DNA from 4 places in the Providencia sp. PROV200 genome. Region 1 is predicted to be linked to each of the others. Evidence: predicted binding sites of a transcription regulator. Region 1 holds the regulator's gene; each other region holds the start of a gene.
The links. Region 1 encodes CRP, which controls carbon source genes, mostly activating them, when cyclic AMP is high. Its sites were predicted from a motif close to ATGTGANNNNNNTCACAT; they were not measured.
Positions count from the first base shown of each region.

Region 1 (2,213 bases):
CAAATATATTAATAAATATTAAATTTATTTTTAGCTTTTTATTTCAAAGCTGTGTGTGACTTCAACGGTTTTCTCTAACATCAACGCCACCGAACAATATTTTTCTGCGGAAAGTTGAACCGCACGTTCGACCCCTTTTTCTGTTAATTCATTCCCAGCTACAATAAAATGCAAATGGATTTTTACAAAATAACGCGGGGCTTCTTCACGGCGCTGTGACGTTAACTTAACTTCACAATTAGTCACATCGTAACGACCCTTTTGTAAAATCGAAACGACATCAATCGCACTACAGCCACCTGCTGCCATGAGCACCATTTCCATTGGGCTTGGGGCCTTATCCCCCGCATTCCCATCCATCATCACTTGGTGTCCAGACGCTGACTCACCTAAAAAAGAAAGCCCTTCAACCCACTTTACTCTTGCTTCCATTGTATTTCCCCTTGAAATGAAATCGACTTAAAGGCTACATTGTTCCATAGATATAATGAATGTTATATCAACTTTATTTGGCTGAAGCGATACAGGGGAGACTTTCTGTATTGAATATGCTACAAACAATACTTAGTTGATAGGATTAAGATCAAAACTCAACGGTTTAATTGATCATATTATAGTGTTGATATCAATTTGCGTTACCCAAAGCAATCAAAAACGCTGAACCAATCAGCTGTTAGATTATTTAAAGGTATATAAGGCAAATTAATATGCTAAGCTAGTGACTTTAAAGCCAGCCTTTCTAATTCGTTTTTCTGAATGGCTGCAATAACATACAGAGGATAACGCTAATGGTTCTCGGCAAGCCACAAACAGACCCTACTCTTGAATGGTTTTTGTCACACTGCCATATTCATAAATATCCATCCAAGAGCACTCTTATCCATCAGGGTGAGAAAGCAGAAACCCTTTACTATATCGTTAAAGGTTCGGTGGCTGTTTTAATTAAAGATGAAGAAGGCAAAGAAATGATCCTCTCTTACCTGAATCAAGGGGATTTCATTGGTGAGCTTGGGTTATTTGAAGAAGGGCAGGAACGCACTGCGTGGGTTAGAGCAAAAGTCGCCTGCGAAGTTGCTGAAATTTCTTACAAAAAATTCCGTCAATTGATTCAGGTAAACCCTGATATTTTAATGCGCCTTTCTGCGCAAATGGCTAGTCGCCTGCAAACCACGTCTGAAAAAGTGGGCAACCTCGCCTTCTTAGATGTGACAGGCCGTATAGCTCAAACCCTATTAAATTTAGCCAAACAACCCGATGCAATGACACATCCAGATGGAATGCAAATCAAAATCACTCGTCAGGAAATTGGCCAAATCGTGGGTTGTTCCCGTGAAACAGTCGGTCGTATTTTAAAAATGCTAGAAGATCAAAACCTGATCTCTGCGCACGGCAAAACCATTGTTGTCTACGGCACCCGTTAATTAATATTTTAGCCAAACTTGGTTGGCTAGACTCTTAGTGTAAACAGCAATATATCGCTGTTTACACTTTTCTCTTGTACCCACTCCTCTATTAATTTTCAAGTATACTCGCGTTTTTTGATATTATTTAAAATATGCTTATATAAAATCATGGATAATTAATACATAATCATTCGGGAATTTATATATGCCCATTAATAGCAACCAAAACCACCAATTTTCCTTGCCACAATCAGGAAATATTACGAATAGCGTTATTAACAACTTTCAACAAAATAAGAATTTTTTTAAGAAATTACAATATGCAAATTCCACATCTGTAAAATTCCCTGCATTAGCAAATAAAACTACAGAGTCGATGAAAAATACGCGAAATGTAAATTTTATATCTTCATTAAATATAGGAAGTTTGCTACCTAATACCCAGCCAACTTATAAGGTATTTGATCCTAAACATAAGATTGTTTTTGGAACTCAAAAAAATAAAAATATTGACATCCGCTCTATCGATTTCAAGACTAGCCTTGATTTTTTTAAAAATATGCCTAGTTCTCAAGATCAGAGCTTAGTTTCTCGCTATCCCCTCATATTTAAAAATTCGAGAAAAATAGAAAAAAATTTTACCCCAGTAGAAGACCATTCAATTACCCATAAAACTCAGGAAGACTTACCAATGCAAACAACTAAAAAAAACAACGTTGAAACCTCAACGTTTGTAGATTTTCATTTAAACCGTTCCGCAGGTACGCTATCTAATTTTAAATATAAAATAAAATCCATTCATGAAAAAAG
Region 1 is NZ_CP096307.1:361,942-364,154, reverse strand. Features, by position in the region: gene M1E86_RS01635 (OsmC family protein) at 31-432, opposite strand; gene crp (cAMP-activated global transcriptional regulator CRP) at 789-1,421, shown strand; gene M1E86_RS01625 (hypothetical protein) at 1,609-2,213, shown strand, end outside.

Region 2 (2,213 bases), 240 kb from region 1:
GACAAAGAAATCACATCGGCAGGCAAAATCGAGATCGAGCGTGCGCTGTGCAGGCGCTGGGTTAAGCAACACAGGGATCCCATGTTTATTACCGAATGAAATCGCGTGATAAACTGTTTCAAGTTGGACTTCTAATTGCAGAACGATCAATTTACATTTTTTCAGATCTTCCGCTGCGCGATCGATATCTTCAGGGGATAAAAACTTATTCGCCCCTTTGACGATCAAAATACTATTTGATGAATTTTGATTAACAAAAATTGGCGCAACACCACTGGAGGTACAAGGTACTTTTTCCACATAACGGGTGTTAATGCCATAAGACTCTAGATTGCGGATCGTATTATCTGCAAAAATATCATCACCGACTTTGGTTAGCATGATCACTTTTGAATTTAACTTAGCAGCAGCAACCGCTTGGTTCGCACCTTTACCACCGCAACCAATTTTGAAAGCTGGCGCTTCTAACGTTTCGCCTTCTTTTGGCATTTGATCGATGTAAGTGATCAAATCAACCATGTTTGAACCAATAACTGCTATATCCATAATGTCCCTCGTGTTAAATAAATCACATAATGATATGATAGTAACATTATCATGTTGCAAAAATATCATTTGTGATTAGGATCTCGAATAACGAATGATCAAGTGTTATATCTACCACATTTCCTCATTCTTTGTTGTCTATCCCACATTTATATAGGAAAGTTGAAAATGCAAGACTTAGCAAAATATATTGATCACACTTTACTTGCTGCGAATGCGACTGTCAGCGATATTACTAAACTGTGTACAGAAGCTGCAGAGCACCATTTTGCATCTGTCTGTGTGAACACAGGTTATGTTCCTTTAGCCAGCGAACTTTTAAAAAACAGCGACGTTAAAGTTTGCTGTGTGGTAGGCTTTCCACTAGGGGCATGCTTAACAGAAGCCAAAGCATTTGAAGCCGCAGAAGCTGTACGCCGTGGTGCTGATGAAGTCGATATGGTGATCAACATTGGCATGCTCAAAAGTGGCGACTTAGACTTTGTCCGTCGTGATATCGAAGCTGTATTTGCCGCCTGCGGTAAAGCAACATTAAAAGTTATTTTAGAAAATTGCCTGTTAACTGATGAAGAAATTACCCAAGTTTGTGAAATTTGCCGCACAATTAAAGTCGGTTTTGTGAAAACTTCAACAGGTTTCAGTACAATGGGGGCAACTGAACACCATGTCGCCCTGATGCGTAAAGTCGTTGGCGATGAAGTCGGTGTAAAAGCCTCCGGTGGTGTACGTGACCGCGAAACAGCAATTAAAATGATTGAAGCGGGTGCAAACCGTGTAGGTGCAAGTGCGAGTGTTGCCATTGTCACAGGCAATAACACCAAACCAAGTGACTATTAAGTCAATGGGCGCGGTCTAACCGCGCCAATTTTGTATCTCATAAAAGGATTGTAGGGTGATAGAAACTAAACAAAAAGAACGCCTTCGCCGTTTAAGTGAATGTTTAAAACGCTCAGGACGCATTCATTTAAAAGAAGCAGCTAGAATACTCGAAGTCTCAGAAATGACTATTCGACGAGACCTAAGCGCTGACACCGAAGGCCCCATCCCAATGTCGCTCCTTGGCGGCTATATTGTTTCTGTTACCCAACCTGCCAATTTAGTTACCCAAGAGCCGCATGCGGATGTTTTTACGCCAGATCAAACTGAAGAATTATATATTCCTAATCTTGCAGCAAGCATGGTAACTGAAGATGATGTCATCTTCTTTGATAATGGCATTGAAATGGCCACCTTGATTTCACTCATCCCCGAAGAGATTAATTTCACTGGTATTTGTTACTCTCATAACGTTTTTCTCGCCCTTAGCCAGAAAAAAAATGCGACCGCGCTACTGTGTGGCGGGGAGTATCGCCCTAAAAGTGACTCTTTTTACAACCCTTCACTCCCTTCATTACTGGATTCAATCAACCCGAAAAAAGCCTTTATTTCAGCGGCCGGTGTACATGGGAATTTTGGCGTAACTTGCTATAATCTTGATGATTTGCCCATGAAGAAAAAAGCGATGGAAAAATCTATCCGTAAGATTTTATTAGCACCCTATAACCTATTTGATGAAGTCGCTACCGCCAATATGGGGGAATTATCACAATTTGATGTGATTGTCACAAATCGGCAGCTTTCTGATGAATATGAAACATATTGCCGTAATGGCTTTGTGAAAGTGATTT
Region 2 is NZ_CP096307.1:598,070-600,282, reverse strand. Features, by position in the region: gene rbsK (ribokinase) at 1-546, opposite strand, end outside; gene deoC (deoxyribose-phosphate aldolase) at 715-1,383, shown strand; gene deoR (DNA-binding transcriptional repressor DeoR) at 1,439-2,213, shown strand, end outside.
Region 2: a site for CRP is predicted at 557-574, ahead of deoC (deoxyribose-phosphate aldolase). Genes of this name have one in related genera too.

Region 3 (2,213 bases), 370 kb from region 1:
TTGTTGTGAATGAGTTTGTTGCATTCATGAATTTTGGTGAATACATGAAAGCGGATGCTGAAGTACTGGCGGCAGGCAAACAAGTGCTTTCTGACCATACTAAAGCGATTATTTCGTTTGCATTATGTGGGTTTGCTAACTTATCATCCGTTGCTATTTTACTCGGTGGTTTAGGGGGAATGGCCCCAAGTCGTCGTAGTGAGGTTGCTCGTTTAGGTATGAAAGCGGTTATGGCGGGTACACTGTCTAACTTAATGAGTGCAACCATTGCCGGCTTTTTCTTGACGTTAGGCGCAGCCGCAGTCATTTAGTTTATGTGTCTGATGGTTAAATTTATACCATCTCAAATAAGTCAATCGGAAGGGCAATAGTCCTTCCGTTTTCATTTTAATTCGTTATATTCTTTTATGATTTTTTATATTAATCGTAAATTTTCAACTATTCTTAACTTAGTCGATTAATGATGAAGAATATATTGAATTGAAAAGCCATTTGAGAGAAGAATTGATGGTAATTGATGTTATAGTTTGAATTGGATCACATTTTTTATTTTAATAATGTAACATTCAGTCGATTAATGTGATTTGTAGCACATAAAAAGGCATCATTCCATGGTCAAATAGGCATTAGTAAGCTGCTATGGAACTGCTAGTTCTCAGAGTCTAGGACTCTAGGGCATGATGCGGTGAGAAGGATCTCAGCTGCTCAGTTCGGAAAGCATCCGACTAGCATCTTTAAGGAACCAAGCCCGCTCGCCAACAAAGAACGTGTCGTTCTGAAGAAATAACAACGTTGGAGAGTTATATGACTGATTTAAAAGCGGCCGCACAACGCGCGCTGTCCCTTATGGATTTAACCACTTTAAATGATGACGATACCGATGCGAAAGTCATTGCATTATGTCATCAGGCGAAAAGCCCAGCAGGCAATACGGCTGCAATCTGTATTTATCCTCGTTTTATTCCAATTGCACGTAAAACATTACGTGAACAAGGCACTCCAGATGTGCGTATTGCGACGGTCACAAATTTCCCACACGGTAACGATGATATTGATATCGCATTAGCTGAAACTAAAGCGGCGATTGCTTACGGTGCCGATGAAGTTGACGTCGTTTTCCCTTATCGCGCACTGATTGCGGGTAATGAGAAAATTGGTTTTGACTTAGTGAAAGCCTGTAAAGACGCCTGTGCAGCTGCCAATGTTTTGTTGAAAGTGATCATTGAAACAGGTGAATTAAAAGATGCAGCGTTAATCCGTAAAGCGTCTGAAATTTCGATTAAAGCAGGCGCTGATTTTATTAAAACCTCTACGGGTAAAGTGCCTGTTAATGCAACTTTAGAAAGTGCAGAAATCATGATGCAAGTCATCCGTGATATGGGCGTTGAAAAAACAGTCGGTTTTAAACCGGCTGGTGGCGTCCGTACCGCAGAAGAAGCCGCAGAATACTTAGCATTAGCGGGACGAATTTTAGGTGACAATTGGGCTGATAGCCGCCACTTCCGTTTTGGGGCTTCTAGCTTATTAGCCAATTTATTAAATACGCTGGGTTTTGACGTTAAAAAATCAAGCAGCAGCTATTAATTTTCGCAATATTGTTAGCCGATAAATTCGACTTTAAAGGAGCATATTGTGTTTCTGGCACAAGAAATTATCCGTAAAAAACGCGATGGTAAGCCATTAAGTGAAGAAGAAATTCGTTTCTTTATCAATGGAGTTCGTGATAACTCAGTTTCAGAAGGTCAAATTGCTGCATTGGCAATGACTATCTATTTTAATGATATGACCATGCCTGAGCGTGTTGCATTAACATTAGCAATGCGTGATTCAGGAACGGTTCTGAACTGGAAATCACTTAACCTCAACGGCCCATTAGTTGATAAACATTCAACGGGCGGCGTGGGTGATGTGACTTCACTGATGCTTGGTCCAATGGTTGCAGCGTGTGGCGGTTATGTACCGATGATCTCAGGCCGTGGTCTAGGCCACACCGGTGGGACATTAGATAAGCTTGAAGCGATCCCTAATTTCGATATCTTCCCAGATGATGCCCGTTTTCGTGACATTATCAAAGATGTCGGGGTGGCAATTATTGGGCAAACTAATTCATTGGCACCTGCTGATAAACGTTTTTATGCAACTCGTGATATTACTGCGACAGTGGACTCAATTCCGCTAATTACGGCTTCAATTTTAGGTAAAAAACTGGCTGA
Region 3 is NZ_CP096307.1:727,044-729,256, forward strand. Features, by position in the region: gene M1E86_RS03120 (NupC/NupG family nucleoside CNT transporter) at 1-311, shown strand, start outside; gene deoC (deoxyribose-phosphate aldolase) at 805-1,584, shown strand; gene deoA (thymidine phosphorylase) at 1,633-2,213, shown strand, end outside.
Region 3: a site for CRP is predicted at 578-595, ahead of deoC (deoxyribose-phosphate aldolase). Genes of this name have one in related genera too.

Region 4 (2,213 bases), 2.0 Mb from region 1:
GCATTTTTTTCGTCGCACTTTCGAGCTCATCATCATCGCCAATTCGTGTTCGTTTTAATAAAAGTACTGAAACGATAAAAGAAACAACTGTAGCACTGGTGACTGATAAAATAACGCCAATAAGTGATGATTTAGGGGTCATCAGTAGAACTGCAAATATTGAACCCGGTGATGCTGGGGAGACTAACCCTGCATGAAAAAGGTTCATAACAAACACTCCTGTCATCCCGCCCAGAATAACAGCAAGAATTAACCGAGGGTTCATTAAGACATAGGGGAAATAAATCTCATGAATCCCACCAAAAAAGTGAATAATTGTGGCCCCTGGTGCAGATTGCTTGGCATTACCTTTACCAAAAAACATATAAGCGAGTAAAACGCCTAAACCTGGTCCGGGGTTTGCTTCAATTAAGAAAAAGATGGAGGAACCTGTTTCAGATGCTTGCTGAATACCTAACGGTGAAAAAATACCGTGATTAATAGCATTATTGAGAAATAAGATTTTTGCAGGTTCAACAAAAATAGACGTGAGTGGAAGTAAGTTATTCTCCACCATCACGTTCACACCAGCCGCTAATATTTTGGATAACCCTGCAACAAGAGGACCGATCGCTAAATAAGCCAAAATAGCTAATAACATGCCGATAATGCCGGATGAAAAATTATTCACCAACATTTCAAAACCTGTTTTAACCTTGCCTTCAATCCACAAATCAAAACGTTTTATTGCATATCCGCCTAATGGGCCAGCAATCATTGCCCCCATAAACATCGGCATGTCAGCACCAACAATGACTCCCATTGTTGTTATTGCACCAACTATTCCACCCCGCTCTCCACCGACCAAACGGCCACCGGTATAACCGATTAATAGAGGGAGTAAATAGGTGATCATAGGACCAACAAGTTGAGCTAATGTCTCATTAGGCCACCAGCCCGTTGGGATAAATAACGCGGTAATTAATCCCCAAGCGATGAAAGCACCGATATTAGGCATAACCATATTACTGAGGAAACGCCCAAAATTCTGTACCTTTAATTTGATATTTGATGTTACCATGATAGAACCCCGTGGTACGAGAATGATAAAGTTGTAACGTTATCGCCAAATAACGTCTGTGATTTTTTCAACTCTTTCACTCTAGCATGAGCTTTATCAGATCCGCACCACGTGGGCCTTTATGTGAACAAGATCACTATTAGCCCCCGACTTACCCCACCTTTATATTGATGAAGATCACATAAAAATCATGTTACTAAATTACATTGCTCTTTTTTCACACAAAAAAACCATTTTTAGTGATGTTAGTCACAGTTTAAAACTCGTTATTTATCTTCAATTAGTGAAGAACATCACAATTTATTTTCTATTTATCTTTTTTATCCTGTGGACTGATATCAATTATCCAACTGTACAAATCACTTTTTATATTTTGTAATAAAATTACTAAACGCACTTTCTTCATTTTTCTTTGCATGCTGCAATAAATCACATTATCGTCTTTCGTAGTCAATGCCTGTTATTGCTATGTGAAAACTTCATTTTCTATTTCATTATTACTACCGTCTTTTTGCGATAATCTTAAACTGAATTAACGACAACGTATTATTATCAATACATTATTTAACCTTGCTTAGTCTGGTCTTCACCGATAAATTACCTCTAATTTTCTTAATTAAAATGTGAATATCATGACGTTAACCATTATTGTTTTTCTTTTGGTTTATATTGCGATGGGCTTTGGTAAGCTACCCGGCTTTAAAGTTGATAGAACTGGCGCTGCGGTTATTGGTGCCCTAGCTATGATGGCTATTGGTAGTATTACCCCTCCTCATGCATGGAATGCTATCGATTACCGAACGATTGGGATGTTATTCGGGCTTATGGTTGTTTCAGCTTCTTTTGTTGTGTCTGGTTTTTATAGCTGGACCGCAAATAAAGTCGCAATGCTAAAAGTTTCGCCCCCTATATTACTCGCTGTTTTAATTCTTGTTGGTGGCTTTCTTTCCGCATTGCTCACGAATGATGTTGTTGTTGTCGCGATGACTCCATTATTAGTATCAATTAGTTTATCTCGCGGTTTAAACCCAATTCCTTTTTTACTTGGCTTTTGTTTCGCAGCGAATAACGGAGCTGCAGGTTCATTAATTGGTAGCCCACAAAATATGATCGCAGCACAAGGGCTTGATATCTCGTTTGTTGGCTTATTACA
Region 4 is NZ_CP096307.1:2,624,582-2,626,794, forward strand. Features, by position in the region: gene M1E86_RS12000 (PTS mannitol transporter subunit IICBA) at 1-1,060, opposite strand, end outside; gene M1E86_RS12005 (SLC13 family permease) at 1,693-2,213, shown strand, end outside.
Region 4: a site for CRP is predicted at 1,182-1,199, ahead of M1E86_RS12000 (PTS mannitol transporter subunit IICBA). Genes of this name have one in related genera too.